Regions from separate parts of the Lysinibacillus sp. K60 genome, predicted to be linked through region 1. Evidence: riboswitches for the same ligand, from Rfam matches in the RefSeq annotation. Region 1 holds a riboswitch; each other region holds the start of a gene.
What was found. Region 1 has a riboswitch for thiamine pyrophosphate ahead of HCH28_RS20515 (ABC transporter substrate-binding protein). Riboswitches for the same ligand answer to the same signal wherever they lie in the genome.
Positions count from the first base shown of each region.

Region 2: linked by a shared signal. The riboswitch ahead of thiT (energy-coupled thiamine transporter ThiT) and the one ahead of HCH28_RS20515 (ABC transporter substrate-binding protein) in region 1 are both predicted to bind thiamine pyrophosphate.
Region 3: linked by a shared signal. The riboswitch ahead of thiW (energy coupling factor transporter S component ThiW) and the one ahead of HCH28_RS20515 (ABC transporter substrate-binding protein) in region 1 are both predicted to bind thiamine pyrophosphate.
Region 4: linked by a shared signal. The riboswitch ahead of HCH28_RS13935 (phosphomethylpyrimidine synthase ThiC) and the one ahead of HCH28_RS20515 (ABC transporter substrate-binding protein) in region 1 are both predicted to bind thiamine pyrophosphate.

Region 1 covers NZ_JAASJR010000012.1:9,735-16,047, forward strand. Annotated here, with positions in the region: gene HCH28_RS20500 (ABC transporter ATP-binding protein) at 1-328, opposite strand, end outside; gene HCH28_RS20505 (ABC transporter permease) at 303-1,076, opposite strand; gene HCH28_RS20510 (thiamine-binding protein) at 1,076-1,366, opposite strand; gene HCH28_RS20515 (ABC transporter substrate-binding protein) at 1,368-2,363, opposite strand; TPP riboswitch at 2,517-2,627, opposite strand; gene parC (DNA topoisomerase IV subunit A) at 2,736-5,174, opposite strand; gene parE (DNA topoisomerase IV subunit B) at 5,171-6,313, opposite strand, start outside.
Region 2 covers NZ_JAASJR010000011.1:77,578-83,890, reverse strand. Annotated here, with positions in the region: gene HCH28_RS20200 (hypothetical protein) at 1-290, shown strand, start outside; gene map (type I methionyl aminopeptidase) at 320-1,075, opposite strand; gene thiT (energy-coupled thiamine transporter ThiT) at 1,238-1,798, opposite strand; TPP riboswitch at 1,933-2,040, opposite strand; gene HCH28_RS20185 (magnetosome magnetite crystal formation protein family) at 2,166-2,489, shown strand; gene HCH28_RS25180 (hypothetical protein) at 2,545-2,667, shown strand; gene HCH28_RS20180 (AAA family ATPase) at 2,698-5,778, opposite strand; gene HCH28_RS20175 (exonuclease SbcCD subunit D) at 5,775-6,313, opposite strand, start outside.
Region 3 covers NZ_JAASJR010000001.1:572,871-579,183, reverse strand. Annotated here, with positions in the region: gene HCH28_RS02815 (MFS transporter) at 1-1,111, shown strand, start outside; TPP riboswitch at 1,178-1,285, shown strand; gene thiW (energy coupling factor transporter S component ThiW) at 1,380-1,880, shown strand; gene HCH28_RS02805 (VWA domain-containing protein) at 2,198-4,795, opposite strand; gene HCH28_RS02800 (vWA domain-containing protein) at 4,779-6,313, opposite strand, start outside.
Region 4 covers NZ_JAASJR010000005.1:432,116-438,428, reverse strand. Annotated here, with positions in the region: gene HCH28_RS13940 (catalase) at 1-1,430, shown strand, start outside; partial or broken gene HCH28_RS13935 (phosphomethylpyrimidine synthase ThiC) at 1,652-2,125, opposite strand; TPP riboswitch at 2,266-2,380, opposite strand; gene HCH28_RS13930 (AEC family transporter) at 2,441-3,370, opposite strand; gene HCH28_RS13925 (methyl-accepting chemotaxis protein) at 3,482-5,581, opposite strand; gene HCH28_RS13920 (S-layer protein) at 5,836-6,313, shown strand, end outside.

The sequences.
Region 1 (6,313 bases):
ACCATTCCTTGGCACGTTCAACATTCGGTTTATGCTGTAATTCCTCTACAAGCGTGACATTTTCTACTATTGTGCGCCAGGGTAATAGACATGGCTGCTGTGGCATATAGCCAATCGTTCCTTTTTTTCGTTGGATATCCTCTCCATTTAGTAAAATGGCTCCTTGATCAATTGGCGAAACACCACCAATTAATTGAAAAAGTGTGCTCTTACCACTGCCTGAAGGACCAACAATGGCCACAAACTCGCCATCCTTTACGTCAAAAGAAAGTTGATCAAGTACTTTTAGTGCATCGAAGGATTTAGCGATGTTTTGAATGCTGAGCATGATAGCCTCTTCCCTTCACCATAAATTTTTCAATTAAACGAATACCGCTAAACAATAGTAAGCTCAAGAGAACAATCGCAAAAATTGCCACAAATACGCGATCTGTACGGAAGGAGGACTGGGCTAGGGTCATGTAAACACCAATACCCTTTTTTGCTCCAAGCCACTCCGCAATCACAGCCCCCATCACACTATATGTAGCCGCAATTTTAATGCCTGAAAAAATCGCAGGATAGGCATAAGGCCATTCCAGCTTCCAAAAGGTTTGTGCCTTTGTAGCACCAACCATGGCAAAATAATGCTTTAATGCTGGAGCTGTTTGTCTAAATCCATCCATCGCTGCAATGACAATCGGGAAAAAGCACACAAGACAGATAATGATAAGCTTCGGTAATAAGCCAAAGCCAAACCAAATAATAAGTAGCGGTGCCAAGACTAGAATAGGAACATTCTGCGACATAATAAGAATTGGATAAAACAGTTCTCGAATAAAATTAAATCGATGCAACACTACTGCCACCGTTAGCCCACAAGCGATGCCAATGGCCAAACCTAGTAGAGCTAGCTGTACCGTAGCAAATGCATGTGGTAGAAAGGTTTGATACGACTGGATGGACTCCGACAAAATACTACTGGGTGCGGGTAATAACCAATGAGGAACTTCAGCGAACCGCACGATTAGTTCCCATATGAATAAGAGGAAGGCGATAAAAATTATCGTCCTTCCCTTGTGTAATGCATGTTTCATTACTGATATTTCTCCGTTAATGTATCCATCGTAATCCCCGTTGGCTGATATAAAATTTTCACTTGTGTAATGACATTGATGGCACCAAGCTCGATCATCTTCTCATTCATTTTTTCAATGATTTGGAGCAATGTTGAAAGCTCACCCTCCATCGTTGTTTCCAATGGATGAACCTCATATTTCACCCCAGAAGCATCGATCACCGCAATTGCTGCATCTACATACGGTATCACATCTTCATATTTCTCTGTCTTCGGAATGATTTGTACACTGATTAATGAATTTGCCATCTTATTTGCCCTCCTTTTTAGGTAAGAACTCATTAGTAAAGGCTTTTTTCGCATCAAATTCGCCCTCTAGTACTTGATTGCTAGACATCCATTTCGCATAATTTTCCCACACAGAAAGCTTTTGCTCTCCCCATTGCTTGGCATCATCCTGGTATTTATCAGCCAGCCATTCCTGACTTTTATGCACTAACGCTTTATCTAAATCAGGGGCCGCTTCGATTAAAATATCCGCCGCTTCACTTGGGTTTTCACTTGCGTATTCATAGCCCTTCGCTGCCGCTGCCACAAAGGCTTTGACTACATCGGGGTTGTCCTGTATCATTTTTTCATTTGTAGCTAAAACGGGCGTATAATAATCTAATTGATCACTATAATCTGTAAGATATAGCATATTAATCTTTTCCCCACGCAGCTCAGCCTCAATACCAGTCCATGCATAATAAATCCAAGCAAAATCAATGTCTTTTTCCATCATTGTGAAGAAATCTAAATCCCCTGCATTGACAATATCTAGCTTATTAATATCTGCCTTTTCTTTTTGCATTAGTGATTGTAAGACGGCTTGCTCTAATGGCGCACCCCAACCACCATAGGTTTTACCTTCAAAATCCTTCGGCGATGTAATGCCCTTTGAAGCAATAGAAGCAAAGCCAGATGTATTATGCTGTATAATTGCTGCGATTGAGACCAGCGGCACATTCTGTACTCGTGCCTGTGTTATGCCTTCCTGATAGCTCACGCCAAAATCCGCCTTTCCAGAAGCAACAAGCTGATCTGCACCCGCCTCACCAGGCATAATAATATCAACATCTAAGCCCTGTTCCTCAAAATAACCGAGTTTTTTTGCAACATATAGTCCTGTATGATTTGTATTCGGCGTCCAATCCAGTACCACAGACACCTTTTTCAGCTTGTCAGCAGCCTGCTTATCCTCCTTGTCACTACAGCCTGCTAATGTTAATAGTGCTACCATTAGAATAAATAACCATTTTTTCATGCGAAAGCCTCCCAGTTTGTAATATGAAAGTGTTCATGAATGAATGTTGTCACCAGAAGAAAGCGTATACAATGTTGGCAAGCTGTTGCTTGAAACATAAAAAAACGCCTAGGATTCCTCCCAGACGTATCGCAATCAATCTTCAAAACTTTGCTTTTTTGAATAGATGTTCCCTACGCTGGTACGAGCCAAATCAGGTTCAAAGGGTCAGCGTCTATCGGACACAATCTCAGCTAGCAATTACTAGCCCCCCTACATTCTTTCGCTATGAACTTTTCGATGATTATTATACCCATAGTTTCACTTAAATGACAAGGTGCTATTTTTGAAATGAGCTTAAAGCCCAGCACTCCTAAGAGACTGGGCATTCTTTTAGCTTGGTTTCTGTTCTTTTTTGGCTGTGACAACATGAGAGATTGCCCCATCTGTTGCAATATCTACTTTAAATGAACCGTTGGAATGGCGATCCGCACGAGACAATGCTTGCACGTCAATCACCTCTTGAACACCTTTTTCAGTTTCAATCACAACCTGCTCCCCGTCTGTTGCTTGAACAACTGCCACAATTCGGTGAGGGTTTGCTTTTAACTCTGTTAATACTTTTAGTCCACGTTTTGCACGACCTGCTACTTCAACTTCAGCGACATTCATTTTCTTCACGGCCCCACGCTGTGTCACAATCACTACATATTGGGTAACATCAGGCTGTAATACATTGACGCCAACTAAGGCTTCTCCATCTTTTAGTGTGATCCCTTTCACACCGCCTGTTTTCACACCTGTCACAGGTAGTTCCTCCATTGGGAAACGAATTGCATAGGCTGTATCCGTTGTGAGCATCAGCTCCACGTCATCTGTTACAAACGATGCATAGATCATCGCATCACCAGCCTTGACGTTCATCGTTTTAATAGGCTTTGAATAACGTGTCACTGCATAGTCTACGAGTGGTGAGCGCTTAATTTGACCATCTTTTGTGGCTGTGAAGACATACGTATTTGGCTGTTCAAATGTTTCGAAGCCATAAACCGCAATAATCGATTCATCTTCCCCTGTTGGGACAATACTTGAAATATGCTGGCCGAGATCCTTCCAACGTATATCAGGCAGCTCATGAACAGGCTGATAAATATAATTGCCTCGATTTGTGAACAGCAATAGATGGTGCTGTGTATTTAAGTTTGCTTCATACAATAAATAATCTGAATCCTTCATGGCAAAATCTTGCCCATTTGAAGCGGCATGAGAACGTGTGGAAGTGCGTTTAATATAACCATCCTTCGTTACTGTTACGACAACCTCCTCACTTGGCACAAGGACATCCAATGTAATTTTAATTTCTTCAATTTCTTGCTCAATCTTCGAGCGGCGAGGCTCTGTAAAGCGTTTCTTAATATCAAGCAGCTCTTGTTTAATAACACGCACAAGCTTAGCCTCACTTTGTAGAATCCCCTCTAGCTTGGCAATTAACTTATCTAACTCATCCTGTTCCTGACGAAGCTCTGTAATATCCGTATTCGTTAAACGGTATAATTGCAGGCTTACAATGGCCTCTGCCTGTACTTCTGTAAAATCAAACTTCTCTTGTAAATTAAGCTTTGCATCCTTCTTATCATTAGAAGAACGAATCGTCGCAATGACTTCATCTAAAATCGAAAGAGCTTTAATTAATCCATCTACAATATGAGAACGGTCCTTTGCCTTTTGCAAATCATAAATGGAGCGGTTTGTTACCACTTCTTTTTGATGGGCAATATACGCATCTAGCAATAATGGCAATGTCATCATCGTTGGACGACGATTATGAATGGCAATCATATTAAAATTATAAGCTACCTGTAAATCCGTTGTTTTAAACAAGTACTGTAAAATTCCTTGTCCTGGTACATCCTTTTTCAGCTCAATTACCACTCGTAAGCCTGTACGGTCTGATTCATCACGAATTTCCGCAATGCCTTCTAGTCGTTTATCTACACGTTGCTCATCAATTTTTTTTACAAGATTCGCTTTATTTACATCATATGGTAACTCAGTGATAACAATTTGCTCTTTACCACCCTTGATTGGTTCAACAACTGCTTGTGCACGGACGATGATTTTACCACGACCTGTTTCGTACGCCTTTTTAATGCCATCAACACCTTGAATGATGCCACCCGTTGGGAAATCAGGCCCTTTCATCACCGTCATCAATTCATCTACAGTAACATTAGGCTTGTCTAAGCGCATCAACACAGCATCCAGTACTTCATCTAAGGCATGTGGCGGAATATCTGTCGCATAGCCAGCGGAAATCCCTGTAGAGCCGTTGACTAAAAGGTTAGGAAAACGTGCTGGTAAAACAGTTGGCTCCATATCCTGATCATCAAAGTTTGGCACAAACTCGACCGTTTTCTTGCCAATATCTCGTAGCATTTCAGCAGCAATAGCAGATAGTCTTGCCTCTGTATAACGCATCGCAGCTGGAGGATCGCCATCGACTGACCCATTGTTCCCGTGCATCTCAATGAGCATATGACGTGCCTTCCAGTCCTGACTCATCCTTACCATCGCTTCATACACAGAGCTATCGCCGTGCGGATGATAGTTACCAATTACGTTACCCACTGTTTTTGCGGATTTACGGAACGGTTTATCATGTGTGTTGCCCTCCGTAAACATCGCATATAGAATACGGCGCTGTACTGGTTTAAGACCGTCACGTGCATCAGGCAACGCGCGGTCTTGAATAATATATTTACTATAGCGACCAAAACGGTCACCCATCACTTCTTCTAACGGTAAATCTTGGAACTTTTCTGTACTACTCATGCTTGGTCCTCCTCTTGTTGGATGAATTCATTCTCTAGAATGTTAGAATCATCCTCCATACCGAAGTCTACATTGGCTTCGATCCATTTACGACGTGGTTCAACCTTATCGCCCATTAACGTCGTGACACGTCTCTCCGCACGTGCACCATCCTCGATTGTGACACGAATCAATGTCCGTGTTTCAGGGTTCATCGTTGTGTCCCATAGTTGGTCTGCATTCATCTCGCCAAGACCTTTATAGCGCTGTAATATGTAACCCTTGCCAACCTTTTTGATGGCCTTTTGTAAATCGCTTTCTGTCCAAGCATATTCAATGATTTCTTTTTTTCCAGTACCTTTTGAGACTTTATAAAGCGGCGGTAGTGCGATATAGACCTTCCCAGACTCAATAAGTGGACGCATATAACGATAGAAGAATGTTAATAGCAAGACTTGAATATGTGCCCCGTCCGTATCCGCATCGGTCATGATGACTACTTTATCGTAGGCAGAATCCTCCACCGCAAAATCCGTACCAACACCTGCTCCAATCGCATGGATAATCGTTGAAATTTCTTCGTTTTTCATAATATCTTGTAGTTTGGCTTTTTCTGTGTTGATTACTTTCCCACGCAATGGCAGAATCGCTTGGAATGTACGGTCACGACCTTGTTTAGCAGAGCCACCCGCAGAATCACCCTCGACTAAATACAGCTCATTTTTTGCCGCATTACGTGACTGAGCTGGCGTTAATTTTCCAGATAGAATCGTACTACCCTTTTTGTTTTTCTTGCCATTTCGTGCATCCTCACGCGCTTTACGAGCTGCTTCACGCACTTGCTGCGCTCGAATCGCTTTACGAACAAGAGAAGCTGATAACTCTGCATTTTCCTCTAGCACATACAAAATTTGCTCAGACACTACGCTATCCACAGCAGAACGAGCCTCACTTGTCCCAAGCTTGCCCTTTGTTTGTCCTTCAAATTGCAGTAAATGCTCTGGAATACGAACAGACACGATCGCTGCTAAGCCCTCACGAATATCTGTCCCCTCAAGGTTTTTATCCTTGTCCTTTAACAAGCCAATTTTTCTTGCATATTCATTAAAGACACGTGTCAATGCTGCCTTTGCACCCGTTTCATGTGTACCACCATCACG
Region 2 (6,313 bases), on a different contig from region 1:
TTATCACAAATACAAGCTTTACGTTAACGGCTTATGGTTGGAACGGCTTTGGTCTTAGTACGCCTCTTTGGGCAGTGATTTTACTTACTTTAGGAGGAGCCATTGCGCTACATATCCGTTTCCATCACTTTGATGTTATGTATCCAAGTGTTTTTATTTGGGCTTATATTGGAATCGCCATACATAATGGTTTTGATGAGCTACTTGTCACTACAGCCGCTTTATTTTTATGCGGTGTTCTCTTTGTTGGCATTTTATTTATTAAAAAAAATCCTGCCTACCAAAAATAATTTGGTTAGCAGGATTTTTTCATTGCATCCTATTCTTCGTCTAATGACGTTAAGATAATTGGTTTATCTTTTGTTACAATGACTGAATGTTCGATTTGAGCTACAAGTGATTTATCAGGTGTCACGAATGTCCAGCCATCACCTGCTTCTACGATATGCTCTGCATTTGCTGAGATAAATGGCTCAACCGCAAGGACCATACCTTCTTTCATAATAGTAGAATCCCATGCATCGTAATAATTTAAAATATGGTTTGGTTCATCATGTAAAGATTGACCTAAGCCATGACCTGTTAAATTCATAATAACAGTTAACCCATTAGCATTTGCCTCGCGTTCAACAGCTTTACCAATTTGATTTAATTTAGATCCAGCCTTTACTTTTGTCATTGCTCGATCAAAGGCACTTTTAGCAACACGGCAAAGCTTTTCTTTGTCCTCATAGCCATCACCCACAACAAATGAAATACCTGTGTCAGCAAAATAGCCATTTAAAGAACCAGAAACATCAATATTTACGATATCTCCTTCTTGAATAACACGCTTTCCTGGAATACCATGTGCTACTTCTTCATTGACACTAATACATGTATACCCTGGAAAATCATATTCTCCCTTTGGTCCTGAAATAGCGCCAGCCTCTGCAAACATGCGACCAGCAATTTCATCAAGCTCAAGTGTTGTAACTCCTGGCTTTGTTGCAGCTTTCATCGCTTCGCGAATTTCAGCACAAATGCGTCCTATTTTTTTAAAAGCTTCAATCTCTTCTTGCGTTTTTACAATCATGTATAACGTCCCTTTCATCTAATATCTATTCTTTAATATAACATAACTTTTTATGCGTATAACGATAAACGCTTTAAATATTGTATGCTTTCCTACTTTGCAAAGTGCTAAAAGAGCTATTCACGATAAAAAAGCCCCTCCACTCATGTGAAGGGACTTGCATTAAGCTTTTCTTTGCATTAATTGTGGAGCGGCTGTGAATAAAAGAACACCAACGATTGCCGTTAAAATGGTTGCTGGTAGCATATATGTACCATTGTAGATGATGGAATAGATCCATGCATTTTGGTCACCGGCATATTCGGCAAAAAATACAGCACCAGCAATTGTATGTGCTGTGTATCGTAAGAAGCCTGCGAAAACGGTACCTATGATTATATAAAGTGCCATTTTTGTTTTGTTCATATGTTTAGCAGCGTCTAACACTGGTCCACGAACAACCGCCGCTAATCCTACAACTGTAAAAGCAACTCCATAATCCAAGAATCCTTGTAGCCAGTACACAATCGTAGCACCAAACATGGTTTGCATTACACCTACGAGTAATCCAGTTGTTAGCCCAGCTACTAAGCCCCAGCGAAATGCTATTAACATAATTGGTACCATAACAAGACTAACTGAGCCGCCTTGTGCCCATACTTTAAAGGAAACCTGATCCAGTACGAGACCAATCGCTGCAAAAATCGCAATCTCCACTAGCATTAATAGTCTTTTTTTGTCCATACATATTCTCTCCTTTGTTCCGATGTAGGATACAAGAGCAGGAATAGAAAAGCGCTGATATGTCTCTTTCTGACACCTTTTTTCCTTTAAGGACGAAAAAACGATGTCAGGACAGAGCCTCACATCGTACAAGTGTCGGTTTCTATCCACATCCCTACGCAAGCGTTAACTTACAGGTTCGAAGAGTCAAGGCATTACGTGCCCAGTCTCAGCTGACATCATCAGCTCCCCTTGTGGTCGTTACATCTGAATTTATTTGAACAATCTCATTGTACGCAAAGGATTGAAGGATTACAACCTTCCATACATCATTTTTTTGAAACTTTGCTGTTTTTCATGCGTAAATATTTAAAAAGGAGGTACAACTATGGAGAATCAAAAAATTTTAGCTGCCTTTAGTTATCTTAGTATTTTCTTCGCCCCTTTTATCGTTCCATTAATTGTATATTTTGTGACAAAAGACAGTGATGTAAAAAGCCATTCGATTCGTGCACTTGTCTCTCATTTAATACCTTTTGTTTTTGGCATTCTATTCTTTATTGTCTTTGTTTTTTCTACATTTAGTTTAGATCCAACCTCCAATAACAAGACGGTGATGATTATTTGGTTTGCTTCATTCGCCATCTATGCTCTCGTCTCACTAGGTATTGTGATTTGGAATATAATTCAGGCTGTTCGTGTTATCCGTTAATGTTTTATTTTTAAGTGAAACAGGTAGTAGTAATTGTAAAAGGAGCTGTTTTGGGATGAAAGTATCAAACGTTGTAAAAACTGCCGTCAAGTTAGCACCTATTGTTATTCCTATCGTAAAAAAAGTAATGGCTGCAAAAAAGGGCACAACACCTAATACCACCACTCGAAAAAAATAAAACGAAGGCGTATTCCTATACGCCTTCGTTTTATTTCACTTCAAAATGGGTTTGACTATGGCCATTCAATGTTTTTTCCACGTGTAAAACTGCTGGCATCGCAGATTTCAATTCAGGCACATGAGAAATAACGCCAATCATACGACCAGAATCCTGTAAATCAATTAATGTATCAATTGCTTTATTTAGTGATTCCTCATCGAGTGAGCCAAAGCCCTCATCAATAAACATCGTTTCAATATGAATATTACCTTGGAAGCTTTGAATCACATCTGCCATCCCCAATGCAAGGCTCAATGAAGCATTAAATTTTTCGCCACCTGATAAAGTTTTGACATCTCGTAATTGATCCGTATAAGCATCATAAACATCAAGACCAAGGCCACTTTGCTTCGCATGCTTTTCTAATCTATCTGAACGTCTAAGCTCGAATTGACCGTTTGATAAATGATACAGACGTATATTGGCAGCTTCTGTAATTTGATCTAAGTAGTTAATTTGTATATACCGCTCAAAGGATAGCTTTTTCGAGTTTTGTCCATTTAATAATCCATAGAGCTCCTTTACTCGCCCTGCTTCTTGTTCAAGTAAATGAAGCTCTTTCGCTATTTCTTCCACCCTTTCACTAAAGCCTTGGCATGCTTGTATAAAGCCATTCATCTGTTGCAAACGTTTAAATGCTTCCTCATAGGAAATTCGATGCTGTTCTACTCTTGCTTCAAGCGCCTCTAAATCTTGCTTCTCTTTCCCTTGAAGATAGGTAGCCCCTTCGGTAATCTGGATTTGCAACGTGTGTACTTGTAAAGCATAGTCACTGCATGCTTTTCGAAGTGCATCTAATTGTATGGCACTCCGTTTAGCAGTAGCATAAGCCTCATAGCTTTCGAAACCTAATTCTTGCATATTTGCTGTAAATTGCTGAAGCTTTTCATTCATTTTAAGCTGTAATTCCTCAAAGGACTGTTTGGCAATTTCTACAGTTAGTGTTGCATTGCTAGCTGTTTCCTTTGCTGCATGCAAATTTTCCTGACTCACTTGCCAACTTTTTTGAAGCTCTTCTTTCTGTTTGCTAACTTCATTCAGTTGTTGCTTTAATTGCTGTAAAGTTGGTAAATTAGGGGGCATCTGCTTAAGTTGTTCGTCTACAACCGCTTGTAATTTTGTCCATTCTTTTATCTGCTCTGCTAAATATTGCTCTAGCTTCATATGTTTATTTCGTAGCTGTTCTATTCGCTCATGCTGATGCTTTATTTTCAATCGCACATCAGCTAATTGATGTTGAATAATTTTTAATGCAGCAATCTCTTGTTCCACTTCATGTAAAGTAGCGGTGATCTGTGATTGGTCTTCTTGTTTAATATGCTGTGCTTCAAGTTGTTGCCATGTATCTTGAAGAAGTTGCTGCGCTGATGCTAAAAATGCCTCTTTCTCTAAATACTTACGCTCGTCTGATGATGCCTTCGCTCTTAATGCTTCCACTTGAGCATGCTCAATAACTTCCAGTTGCTCATTGTGCGCTTTTTGATGTGTCATACTACCACAAACAGGACAGGCTTCTCCTTCCTTCAGCTGTTCTGCTAAAATACTAGCTTGACTCGTCAGCCACCGTTGCTGCAAAAGTTGAAGAGCCTCTTTACTATCTTGATAGAGACTGTCTGAAGCAACTACATCCTGCTTAGCTAACTCTACGGCATATTTATATTTCTCCGCTTGCTTGATTAAAGCAACTTGTTCCCGTAGTTTCGGTAATTGCTCTAAATAGCTTTCATAGGGTTCAACCTGTTTTTCATAGCCTTCTAACGATTGAGAAAAATGCTGGAATTGCTCTTGTTCATTTTCCAAAAGTTTGAGGTTATCATTTACTGCTCGTTTTGCATTTTCAGCATATTGCTCCGCTATTTGCAGCTGCTGTATATTGTTTTCATAGGCTTCAAATTTCGGCAATAGCGCTAGCATCTGCATTTCCTGCTGTAAGACTTGCTGTCGTTCAGATTCTTTAGCCTGCTCTATCTCATATTTTTCTTGTGCGTCTTGCAACTTTTCTTGTGACTGCTGTTGCTTAACCTTTGCTTGTTGAAAAGCTAGTTCTTTTACATTCAGTTCAGCACGTAAATCCTTGCATTGTTGTTCGAGTAGCACAAGTCGCTCTGCTTGTTCTGCTAAAGCAATCTCCTTCTCCTTTGCTTGGTATAAATCCTGCTGTTGTAAAAGCATTTGCAGCCGTTGCTGTCGAGTAGCTTGTTCATCAAATTGCTCATTTAGCGTTTTTGCTAAGCGATAATATTCCTGCTCTTTTTGATGAAGGCTATATGCTTCTTCATAGTATGACTGTTCATTTTCTCCACATTTCTTATAGTAGCTAAGCTCCTCATCAAGTGCCTCTGTTAGTTGATGTAAATTTTCCGTATTATCAGCAATCAATGTGAATAAAGCGGAAGAACGCTGTGGTAAGGCGCCCACAATTTGACCAAGTAAATGTTCTTTTAATTGTTTGGCACGTTCAAGCTCCCTTTCTGCTTCTTTACGCTTGGCATCAAGCTTTTTTGCCATGACACCGAAACGATCTGTTTTAAAGATTTTCCGTAAAATTACTTCTTTATTTGTTGAATCAGAGGTTAATAGTTTTCTAAATTCACCTTGAGGTAACATGACAATTTGGCTAAATTGATCTTTTGTGAGACCTATAATTTCCTGCAATTTCTTATCGACTTCAAGCGTTTGCTGTTTCTCTACAATGCTATAATCCAGCTTTCCCTCTTTTACTTCTGCTAACTCTACTTTCTTTCCAGTAACCGTTTTATTTTTTTCTTTAATATGACCTGGCTGTCGTACTATTTGATAGACTTTTCCATGCATTTCAAAGACGAGTTCTACAGCTGTATAAACTTCATCATGTGCAAAACCGCTTCTTAGTAAAGCTGTATCCTGTCGATCCTCCCCACTACCTGATCCGTAAAGAGCATAGCAAATAGCATCGAAAATGGTTGTTTTACCTGCACCAGTTTTTCCAGAAATGGCAAACAATCGATGCTCCCCTAGCTCTTGAAAATCAATTACTTCCGTGTCTTTATATGGACCAAACGCAGTAATTGTTAACTTTAATGGCTTCATTTTACAGTCTCTCGCTCCTCATCTAATAACTCCTGTAACATCTCTGTGAATAGGCGTTCCGTATCTTCATCAGGCTGAATGCCAATAATATCAGTGAAGAATGAACGGAATAAATCAATATCCTCTAGTTTTTCAGCTTCTACTACTTGTAGTTCACGTGGCATATCTTGTCTTAGTACCTTCCGCTCCACATGCATAGCGTGCGGAAATACACTACGAATACGTTCCATTGGTGAAGTCACAGATAGTTTATCCGTCAATCTAACAAATACATAATCCTCACTTGGTGTGAGCGTTAATAACTCCTCTAATTGACCTTCTACTACTCGTAGATCTCTTCTTGGCACAAGCTTTCTTTTACTTACTGTGGTGTTACCTTGCCCGTCTAATTCGATGATTAAAAAACCTTTCTCATGTAAGTGCTCAGATAACGAGTATTTTAAGATAGAGCCGGCATAACGTATAGTTTCGTTTAAAACAAAATGTGCCTTATGTAAGTGCCCAAGAGCCGTATAGTGAAAAGGTTTGAATAAAG
Region 3 (6,313 bases), on a different contig from region 1:
TCCTGTCATGCCAGAGTATTTAAAAATATTTGGTGCAGCAGGACAAGTTCTAGGTATGCTAATCGCAACGTTCGCCTTAGCTCAATTCGTATTTTCTCCTATTGCTGGGAATCTTTCAGATCAGTACGGTCGAAAAAATTTAATTATTTTCGGTCTTATCGTAACGGGTCTTGCTCAAATCGGATTTGGCCTTGCTACAGATGTATGGATGCTCTTTTTAGCAAGATTTTTAGGTGGTCTAGGTTCCGCATTTGTTGCACCTCCTATTATGGCTTTTGTCGCTGACGTCACAACCTATGAAGAACGCGGGAAAGGTATGGGGATGTTGGGTGCCGCCATGTCTCTTGGCTTTATGATTGGACCTGGTATTGGAGGCTTTTTAGCAAAGGTAAGCTTACATTTCCCATTTTTCACAGCTGGAGCTGCAGCCATTGTAGCATCTATTTTATCTTACTTTTTATTACCTTCTACCAAACCAAACACTGCGCAACAGAAACAAAAGCAAGACAATCTGGCGAAGCAAATGGCTCGTTCCATACATATGCCTTATTTTGTTATGCTCATAATTATGCTGGTGTTCTCGTTTGGAATTGCAAATTTCCAAACGACATTGTCATTATTTGTGACAGAAAAGTTTAATTACACACCTGTAGATATAGCGATTATATTAGTTGTTGGTGGTGCTTTTGGAGTAGTAGTACAAATGTTTATTATTACACCACTGTTCAATCGTTATGGTGAAATGAAAGTAGTACTAGTTAATTTGTTTATTGCATCCGTTGCTATTTTCTTAATATTATTTGTTTCTGGCTTTGCCCTTATATTAGTTGTAGCAACAATTTTCTCTACAGCAACGACATTAATTCGCCCAGCTGTTAATACACTCATCTCAAAACTTGCAGAAAAAGAGCAGGGATTTGCTGCGGGCTTGAATAATGCCTATATGAGCCTTGGGAATATGATTGGACCTGCTTTGGCAGGTTTATTATTTGATTGGAATATGAATAGCCCCTATATTTTTGGTTCTATCATATTATTAGCTTGTTTCTTCCTTGCGCTCATCTGGACAGTGAAAAAAGCACCTCATTTAATGCATCCCGATCCAAAATAGTCTGAAAAATCATTGACTATTTTTAACAGTATGTTACATTATTGTTGATTCACTAAATTGAATAATCTTAACCACTAGGGGAGTCTTTAAAAGGCTGAGACGTATATGGTAATATACGGACCCTTTGAACCTGATCTAGTTCACACTAGCGGAGGGAAGTGGCGCTACTTGCTGTTGTCACTATATACATGCAAGGCCGCTTCCTATTGTTTAAAGGGGGTGGCCTTTTTATTTTTCCTCACCAACTTTACCAAAAGGAGTGAACTTTATGTCAATTCGTAAATTAACAGTCATGGCTTTATTAGTAGCCGTTGCTGTTGCAGGCTCTACTTTCGTATCCATCCCAACAGGAATCGCACGTGCTTACCCCGTTCAGCATGCTATTAATGTGATAGGAGCGATTATACTTGGACCCGTACCAACAGTTATAGTTGCCTTTGTCACTGCCATCATTCGTATTTTTACTGGAACAGGCTCTCTACTAGCTATCCCTGGTAGTATCATCGGTGCGTTCTGTGCTGCCCTTGCCTATAAATATAGCAATAAGATGTGGTTAGCTGGTATCGGAGAAGTTATCGGAACTGGCATTCTGGCTTCACTTATTGCCGTCCCTTACGCAAAATTATTCATGGGAACATCTGTAGCAGCATTCTTCTTCCTACCAGCCTTTTTAACATCAAGTACAATCGGCGCCATTTTAGGTGTAATGGTTGCGAGTAGCATGCGTAAAACAGAGCTAGTAAAGAGGTTTAATTCTTCTCTTTATTGAGAGGGATTGGAGGGTTTTATCTCTCTTTATGATCGGTGATGACTTTAGTTAGAGCGCTTTTCTTCCCTTTATGAGCGAGAATACCTCTACTTAGAGCGCCTTTTTCCACTTTATGAGCGGCAATGGCTCTACTTGGAGCGCTTTTCTACTCTTTATGAGCGGCAATGACTCAACTTAGAGCGCCTTTCTCTCCTTATGAGCAAAGAGCCCACTTTTTAGATCATCTTACCCGCTCTAACAAAGGGGACAACTCTCTATTCAAACAATATAAAAAAGCAGTGCAAAACTATTAAGTTTGCACTGCTGCTTCCTCTATTTTAAGATCGTTTTTTCATGCCTTTTAACAAATGTGCTACATTTGTGTCTTCTGCCTGTAGAGTTTTTTCCTCAACCAGCGGCTCTTTTTTCTTCGTATTCGTTAGGAAATTCCAACCAAAACGTCTTATGGTAATATCAATAAAGAAAAGAAGCATACTCGCTAAGAGTAGCCATGTGGCAATATTTTGCCGATCTGCTCCTTTTGTCGTAAAGTCACGGAAGACATCTTGTGGTTCCTTTAAAACAGTGCCTCCTGTTCGCTGAGTTAACTCTTCTATCAGTTGGTTATTTACAGGGAGTAGTTCGTATTCAGCACTATAAGGAACACTTAGCCCTGCCTGATAGATGGCCTGCTTTTCATCTGCTACACGGAAGAAAATTAATCCAGGTTCAGCTTGTACTACAGCTCGAACTTGGGATGCGGAAATGGTTTCAAGTTGTGTTTCTAGCTCCTCCCCTGCTTCATTTACTGCAACAATGTCTAAAAATGCAGCTTCATTTGTAGGGTCTGTAATCATAAAGGAACCATCTGCTTCCAATCTTACATCATAGGCTACATCATTGTAGCTTGGTAGCATTTGAGAAATAAGTGTTTGCCAAAATACTCCCCAATTTTGCCATCTTGCCCAATCTCCTGTCCATTTACCCGTTGAATCAGATGTAAAGGCAAATGTTTTACCAAGACCATATTGCCACTGCGCTAACACAGGATCTTCCTTTTCGCTTTCTGCTACGACAGTAGCCCCCTGTTTTGCCGTTGTCCCAATGTATGCATTCATTTGTGGGACACCATTAGCAAACAGTACGTTCCATCCTGCTGCATTATAAATTGCAGGGTAAAATGGATTGTCCTCAATATAGGTGCGGGAAATCATAGCAGTTTCACGAGATAAAATAGAAGGAATGGTTTGCTCATCTATGACATCATAGAAACGTCCACTGCCCATGTCACTAAGCGCTTCTAATAAGTTCGCATCGGCATCTTGTCCAATCGCTACTGTCGATAAGGTTATACCATCTTCTTTTCCTTCAGTAATTAAATCCTCATAGTTCCCTGCCTGTGACTGCCCATCTGTTAAGAGAATAATATGCTTACGTTGGAGCTTTAAATCAGCAAGGTTCTCGTAGGCTTTAGCTAATGAACTATAGATTTCTGTTCCCCCACCAGGTGTTACTGATAAAATAGTATCCACAGCCTCTTCTTTACTGCTAAGAGGCCCTGTCTCTATAATCTCCCATGGACGATCATCAAAGGCGATGAATCCTAATGTATCCTCGTCTCGCAACATCTCAACAGAACGTGCCGCTGCTTCCTTAGCAAGCTCAAGCTTCGAGCCTTGCATACTGCCAGATCGGTCAAGTACAATCACTAATCCTAAGGAAGGTAATTGCTCTTTGCCCTTAATTTCCATTTCCACTGGCAATAAGGTTTCGATCGGTGTTTTAAAGTAGCCGCCTAGACCAAAACTATTTTCTCCACCAACCATTGTAAAACCAACTCCAAAGTTTTTGACTGCTTGCTCAATAACACTCATTTTTGCTTCACCCACTAAATGACCTGGTACATTGTCGAAAATAATAGCATTATATTGCAAATAGCTGGATAGTTCATTTGGTAGACTGTTAGGCGCTACAACATCATAGGCAATGGATTGACTACCAAGTGCTGCTGCGATGGGTGAAGCTGTTTCATAACCATTAACGATTAATAAATGTGGTTCACTTTGAACCATTGTGACACTAGTTAACTTATTGTTTTCAAAAATAGCATCCTGACCAACTTGAACAACGGCTTCATATTTTACAAGTCCTTCAGCTGTTGCTGCATGTTTATAGGTAAACACATTCGTGCCTTCTGTCAGCTCAACTGCCTCTCGATGAATAAGCTCATCATTTTCATATAATAACAGCTCACCTTGGCCTGCTGAGGTTGCATGTATGTCTGTCACTAATTGTTGTTGCTCTCCAACATAAGCCACTTGAGGGGATACAAAGCTTTTTAGTGATACATCATTGACAACTGGTTGACTAAAAGGCTTAATATCAACACTAATATTGGAACCTTTCAACTTCGTAGCAAATTCTAAAGCATCTCCCTTTGTCTCATTACCATCTGTTAATAGCACAAGACGAGTTGCTTTTTTAGGATCTATAATCCCTGAAGCAAGCTGTAAACTTTGTTCTATATTCGTTTGATCGGTAGCTTTGATTTCAGTTAGTTTTGGTACTTCCTTTAATGTTTTAGACAAAATAGCTTCTGTTTGTAAAGTAGAGGAAAATGAATAAATGCCCGCAAGTTGTGGTTCTTTTTTTGATTGTAGGCTCTCCTGTATAAACTGAACCATCTCATCTTCCGTACCATTCATAGAAGCAGAACGATCTACTAAATAAACAATTTGTTCTTCTTTTATTGGTAATAATAGATAGGGACCTGCGAGTGCAAAAACTAAACAGCCTGCTGCCACTATGCGAATAGTAAGTACAACAATATGACTTCTTTTGAGTCGCTGCCGCTCATGAAAGTATGTCCATCCAAAATACAAAAATAAAGGAAGGAGTAACAACAATACTAACGGCATATCAATTCGTAAATCCACGACGTCGTTGCACCTCCCACTCTGAAACAAGCAATAGTAAAATAATCACAATTAGCCAAGGCACGAAAGAGGTCATCGAAACTTCTTCCTTTCCGTTGTCTGAGATATCACCTATTGTAAAGCTTGTTCCTTGTTCAATAACACGTTCTTGGGCTTGCAATTGCACAATCAATTGTTTTTCCTCATTATTTGAGCGTACCATATAAATGCCTGGCTGTTTGGGCGCAGTTAGCATACCCTTGGTAACAGACGAAAGAAATTCGTCTTCCTGCGAATAAACATTCCAGTCTCCTTGCGCTAAAGCAACTGCACGTTGTTCATTGGGTGAAAAAATCCCAAGTGACCCAACTGATTCTGTTAGCTGCTGTTCTGTACTCCATAAAAATAGTGGGAATGATGGATGTAAGGGCCAATCTGTATCAGCAATATCCGCTAAAACAACGATATCTCCTTTAGGGGAGCGTTGGATGAATGGCTCTTCTCCAACAGAAGCAATCGTTTCATAGTCCGCAAAGCCAGGATAAACAGCACTAACATAAACATCCTTTAGTTCACTAAATGCAAATAATGCATCACTTCTAGTGCTTACCGTCCCATTCGCATCTACTTTTTCTGCATCATCACGACCAAATAATACGAGGGGGTTGTCCATCTTTTCCAATAAGGCTGATTGGTTTGTGATTATTGTAGCATCTTGATTGTCAGCTACTTGCAAGGAAGGGACGATTTTTACGCCACTACTAACTGTTTGAAAACCTTTTTGTATCAGTTGATGCAAGCCTTGATCAACAATAATTTTTGACGTAGTCGTTTGTAGTAATACTGTTTGTTGATTGTCTATGTCATAATCATCTTTTGCATCAATAATAGCTGTCATGGATTTTGCTAAAGGCAAATCTTTAAATGTTTTCGTAATGGCTTCATTTGGAGGCACAACGACACTTTCTGCTACCAGCTCCTCACCCTCTGCATTATTCAATGCGAGTGTTACCTTTTGCTCGGTATTTGTATCATTATGGAGTTGTACAAGTGCCAGCGTAGCTTGTCCATCTGTCGTAGCAGCAAAGCGTGTAATAGCGATATTTGTTAAGTCTTTTGTAGCACCTCTTACTAGCCATTTCACAGAATCCTTGTCCATCGGTAATTGCTTTTTATCAAGTGTATCTGTAAAAACATAGATAGAAGTTGGTGTATCGCTCACAAATGCCTGTGCTACATCCAGCGCCTTATTCATTTCAGCAGTTTCATAGGTTACTTGTAAATCTTGAATAGCTTTTTTTATTTCACTCGTGTTGGTTTCTTGCTGTAAAACAGCTTTTGGTGTAGCGCCAGTTGTAATTAATGTGACAGGTCGACCATTCAATTCATCCATCAAGTTCAGCATTTCCTGTTTATGAGCGTCAAAGGTTGATTGCTCTTTGCCTGCCAGCATTGTGGCTGAAGTATCTACAATAAATATGGTTTGTGCACCTACAATGGTTGATTTTTTTATATAAGGATTCATTAATGCCAAAACAA
Region 4 (6,313 bases), on a different contig from region 1:
TGTCAGCAGGTCCACGTGGCCCTCTTTTACTTCAGGATGTATGGTTAGTTGAAAAACTAGCAAACTTCAATCGTGAAGTAATTCCAGAACGTCGTATGCACGCAAAAGGATCAGGTGCATTTGGTACTTTTACTGTAACGCATGATATTTCACAATATACTAAGGCGAAAATCTTCTCAGAGATCGGCAAGAAAACTGAAATGTTCGCACGTTTCTCTACAGTAGCGGGTGAGCGTGGTGCAGCAGATGCAGAGCGAGATATTCGTGGCTTCGCCCTTAAATTCTATACAGAAGATGGAAACTGGGATTTAGTAGGGAACAATACGCCTGTATTCTTCTTCCGCGACCCATTACACTTTACAGATTTAAACCATGTGGTAAAACGTGACCCACGTACAAATATGAAAAATGCCAATTCTAACTGGGATTTCTGGACTTCATTACCTGAAGCACTTCACCAAGTGACAATTGTTATGTCTGACCGTGGTATTCCAGCTGGTTATCGTAATATGCACGGATTTGGTTCTCATACGTATAGCTTTATCAATGCTAATAATGAACGTGTTTGGGTTAAATTCCACTTCCGTACAGAGCAAGGCATTAAGAACTTAACTGGTGCCGAGGCAAATGAGATTATTGGTCAAGACCGTGAATCTTCACAACGTGATTTATATGAAGCAATTGAAAAAGGCGATTTCCCTAAATGGAAAATGTACATTCAGGTAATGACAGAGGAACAAGCTCGTGAGCTACCATACAACCCATTTGATTTAACAAAGGTATGGTATAAAAAAGATTTCCCATTAATTCCTGTAGGTGAGTTCGAGTTAAACAAAAATCCAGACAACTACTTTGCAGAAGTTGAACAAGCTGCATTTGCACCTTCTAACATTGTTCCTGGTATCAGCTTCTCGCCAGATAAAATGTTACAAGGTCGTATCTTTGCATATGCGGATGCACAACGCTATCGTCTTGGTGTAAATCACTATATGCTTCCTGTCAACGCACCAAAATGTCCATTCCGTACTTTCCACCGCGACGGAGCAATGCGCTTTGATGGCAATCTCGGTTCGACATTAAGCTATGAACCAAATAGCTATGGCGAGTGGGAGCATAATTTAGACCATAAAGAGCCTGAATTACGCATTGATGGTCATGCAGGTATTCATGACTTCCGTGAAGACGATAATAATTACTTTGAGCAACCAGGTAAGCTATTCCGTCTATTGACGGTGGAAGAGCAACAACGTCTATTTGAAAATACAGCGAATGATATGGCTTCTGTTGAAGAATTCATCAAACGCCGTCACATTCTTCACTGCTATCTAGCTGACCCAGCATATGGTGAAGGTGTCGCAAAAGCGATGGGTCTTTCATTAGAAGGTATGGACCTTACAAACCCATATGTAAAACAACCAACAAACGTTTAATATTCCACTTTATTATTGATATCCAAATCCAACTTTTACTCCATGTGAATCCACTATTCACATGGAGTTTTTTGATTAAAAAAGGCCTATGTCTATTTTTTGACATAAGCCTTTTCTTTCATTATTGGTAAATTCGACTGCCTGCTTTTTTAAACTCCTCTGCCTTTTCCTTCATACCTTGATGGATCGCTTCAGTCGTATTCAAATCCTTATCTTTCATTCATATTTTCACGAATCGCTACAAACTCCATTTCAGGCGTTATAATCCCCCTTCGTGCATAGTGAAGCTGTGTCACATTTTTACCTTTTTTAGCACGCAAAGGCTTTCTCGTCAACTCAGGGAAGACATTTTCTTGAATACGCGGGTCATCAACATGACGAAAGCCATTATCCTCCGGTTTAATGGAGCGTCCCTCATATGCTTCTACATCCCCTCGCTCTTGAATCCATGCATTTCGTAAGGCAGGTAAACCTTTCGTAATATCTACTTGGTAGGCTGGATCTGTATAGGGCCCACTCGTATCATATACTCGAATAGGAGCATTTTCTTCATTTCCAAAACTGCCTGTTGTCGGACTTAATGCAATTTCTCGCATAGGTACTAGAATATCTGGGCGTGATCCTTCCACATATACTTTTTTGCTTCCTTCAAAGCTAGACATAATGGTAATATTCTTTTCACTAATTGCTGACATGAGCTACTTCTCTCCCTTAAATTTATTTTGATATAAGGACCGATTCTAGCTCACCCCAACAATCCAAAAAATAAAGGCCGAATCCAAAATAATTATTTGGATCCGGCCACGAATGTAAAGGTCTATTGATTGCATACTCTGCAATAGCTTCTTAACTTTCCCACGCTGGTATGAGCCAGATCAGGTCCAAAGGGTCAAGAAACTTCGTAGCGTTTCCCTCTCAGCCTGACTCATCAGACTCCCCTAGTTAATACTATTTAGTTTGATGCTAGTGTAGCAGATAATACTAAGAGATGGAAGTTATTTTTTATCTTACTAGGTAAATAATACTTCCGCAAAATAGATCACAATGGTTACAGTTATACAGCTTACAATGGTAGAAAATAAAACAGCTTGCGCGGCTGTTGCTGATTCTACATCATATTCCAATGCTAGACTAGAACTATTACGGGATGTTGGAAAGGCACTAGCTATAAACAGTGATTGTGCGACGACTCCATCTAATCCCAATATATAAATAATGGCTAATGCAACAGATGGTCCAATAATTAATCGCGTAAAACAGCTGATAATGACGGTTTTATTAAACATTGATTTCATCTCTAGTTGTGATAATTGCGCACCTAAAGTAATTAAGGCCACAGCAATAAATCCATCTGCCACATGTTCTACTGGTATTTTGATAAACTGTGGAATACCGATACCAAAATAGTTCATAGCGGCACCTATAATCAGCGCATGAATAATAGGCATTTTAAAGAAATCCTTGATGATTGTCATACCCGACTTTGTAGAAGAAATTAAATTGTATAATCCATATGTATACGTAGTCATATTTTGAAAGATTACGAGCATGACCTGAATGGCTACTCCAATAGGTTGCGTGGCAAATATCATTTGAGCAACTGGAATACCGTAATTGCCAGAGTTAATAAGCACCACACTATTTTTAAAGACAGCTGCCTCTGTTCTAGCTAAACCTAGCCCTTTTGCCATAAAATGACTGAGTAACATTTGACTACCTATAAAGAGTATAATAAATAATCCGACCTCTCCCAGTACCGATAACTCCACATGTGTTTCATATAAATTTACAAAAACAGCTGCCGGCATAAAGCAATATGTAATAAGCTGAGACAATGCTTTTAAATTAAAGCGAAATTTCTTTTGTAGGATAGCGCCTATTACAAGTAACACTAAAATAGGAACAACAATTTGAAAGAAAATCATTCCGAGATACATCATATCAATGTCCCCCTTCCAGTGTTAATAGTAGTGTTGAATTCCTTCTAGGTCAATTTCTCTGACTTTCACAATAAAAGAAGACTGCCTCTATATTGAAGGCAGCCTTTGCTTTTAAACAAGCTTAAATCGATTTACAACTTCTTGTAGCTCGTTTGAAATATCGTTCATATTTTGAATAGACTCTGCTACTTTTTGTAATTCTGCTTGTTGATCCATTGCAGAAGCACTTACTTGTTCCGCAGAGGCTGCTGTTTGCTCTGAAATAGCCGAAATACTTTGGATAGCCATGATTGCCTGATTTTTATGCTCTAACATGCTAGATAGTTTATTCATTAATTCACTAATAGAATTTGCAATTGAACCTGACAAGTCACTGCTATCTTTAAACGCTAGTTGCGTGCTTTGTACTGACTCATTTTGAGATTGCATTAAATCTGCATTAGATGCAATAACAGCAACCGTTTGCTGAGAATTTTCAAGAATGCTTTCTACTGTACTCTTAATAATTTCTGTTTCATTTTTAGATTGTTCTGCTAGCTTTCTAACTTCCTCTGCAACTACAGCAAATCCTTTACCATGCTCACCAGCACGTGCAGCCTCAATACTTGCATTTAAAGCTAGCAGATTAGTCTGCTCGGTAATGCTTTGGATCGAAGCAATAATCTGATTAATATTGGCAATATTAGAAGCTAATGATTCCATTTGCTGCTGGATACGCCCATTCATTTCATTTGTCTCCATATTACGTACTCTTAAACTTTCAACTTCTTGCAATCCTTTTTCCGTTGTTACACCTGTTTTATGAGATAGCTCATCCATTTCATTAGAAAGAGCCGTAATGGCATCAATCTGATCTGATAAATCCATCATTCGATAATTTGTTTCTTCTGTATCCTCTGACTGCTTCGAAGCTCCTTGTGCAATCTCGTTGATAGCTACAGAAACCTCCTGACTAGAAGCAACTACCTCGTTAAATGCCTCATTTACCTGATTAGAAGATTGGTTCAATAACCTCGTGGAATTTAGTACAGTTTGAATCGCACTATTGGTTTTATCTAACATATTATTATAGGCCACAGCCACTGCACCAATTTCATCAGGCTTAATATATTGCTCTTCTACCTTTTGTGTTAAATCCCCTTCAGCTGCAGTTTCAATCGATGCACGTAAAAATTTAAGTGGCTTTAGTTGTTTATAGATGAATAACACACTTGCAGCGGTCATCAAAACCACCATAATAATAGAAGCAATAATCGTAAATACAAATACATGATTATATGTTTCTAGAATCTTTGATTCAGCTAACACGACTTGAACAGTCCATGTTTCGTCAATACCCTCTAAAATCATTGGAGCAAAGACATTATATGCCTTTTCCTTCAGTTGATTAGAGTCAACGTACATACTTGTTAGCTCACCATTTTCCATTGTCTTACTAATACTTGTCCAAGTAGGATCCTCTTGCATATTGCGCCCAACTAGCTCTTCACCAAAACTGTTAGCTGTTAGCACACCTTTATTCGTAATTATTGCCGCATAACCGCCTTCTGGGGCATTCAATTTTGTTAAATCATTTAAAAAATCTATTGATACATCGGCTGTCAATACACCGAAAAATGTTCCGGAGGCATTGATTAATGGCACTGAAATCGTTGTCATTAATACGGATTGTCCGTTTACATTATAATCATAGGGCTCTGTCAAAACTGCACGTCTCTCTTCTTTTGGTACCCAATACCATTCAGAAATACTCTTATCATCAATACCTTCGATTAGAGCAGTCGAGATATCATTTCCGTTCTTACTTAAATAAGGGATAAAACGTTTTTTAGTATCTACTAAAGCAGCCTCAGTTGGTTCTAAAATAATAGAATCTTGCTCAAAGATTGCTCCTACTCCAAGAATGTCATTATTGCTAGCTAAATTGTTTTCCATTACGTCTATGACACCCTTGGTAGACAACGTATTATTCTTCTCCATGCTTTCTATGATACGCTTTGTTGTTTGTAATGTCGTATTGGCTTTCTTAAATCTTTCACTCATAATAGCTGCAGAAGATTCAGCTGATTGTAATGTTCCATGCTCTGCGTCTTCAACACTTTGCTTTTTTATAATAATCCCCGTTATGACAGTATAGGATAAAAATAAAATGAGAAATAATCCTATTATAAGGGAAGAAAGTTTTAAGGCAATTCCTCTTGATTTTTTCATAACTAACACCCCCACTTTTATACTAATAATAATGGATGGATGATTGTATCACAATAAAATATTTAGCGAATAAAGTAGAAATTTTACAGAATTATAGAGAAAAATACCGATACTTCACCAAACATTTATTTTTCAATATAAAGGACTAATGACTTATTTGAATTGAGATTCATAGTAAAACATCCTCTTTGAATTCTAAATTATAGGAAAATATGATATATTAACTATTAAATAGAATGATTGGAGTGACTTACATGAAAAATAAAGCGCTATCAACATTAATGGCCACGGCTATTACAGCGACACTAGTATTACCAATGTCTACTGCGAATGCCGCATCATCTCAAATTCAATCAAATTCATATGAGACACATGTAGCAGCAGCAAAAAAAGTAATAGGTGAATCCGTAACGATCAAAAATATTACAAAAGATACTGTAATAACATCTAACGGTACATTTAGAATTCATTCGGCATTAAAGCCCCTATTTGATACTTCAAATAAAACAGCCTTAACCAATGCCCGAGCGACTATTGTAGTGAAAAATGGTCAAATTACGGACGTTACCTCATTAATATTAAACAAAGCAGGTACAAGCAAAAAATCTGTTTATTTTGATGGAGGTGACGCACAAATCTCGGGAGATCTTACTGTAAACGCTGACTATGTAAAGATTCAAGATGTTAGTGTGGATGGTCAGCTTATCATTACAAACAGAGTAAAAAAAGCCG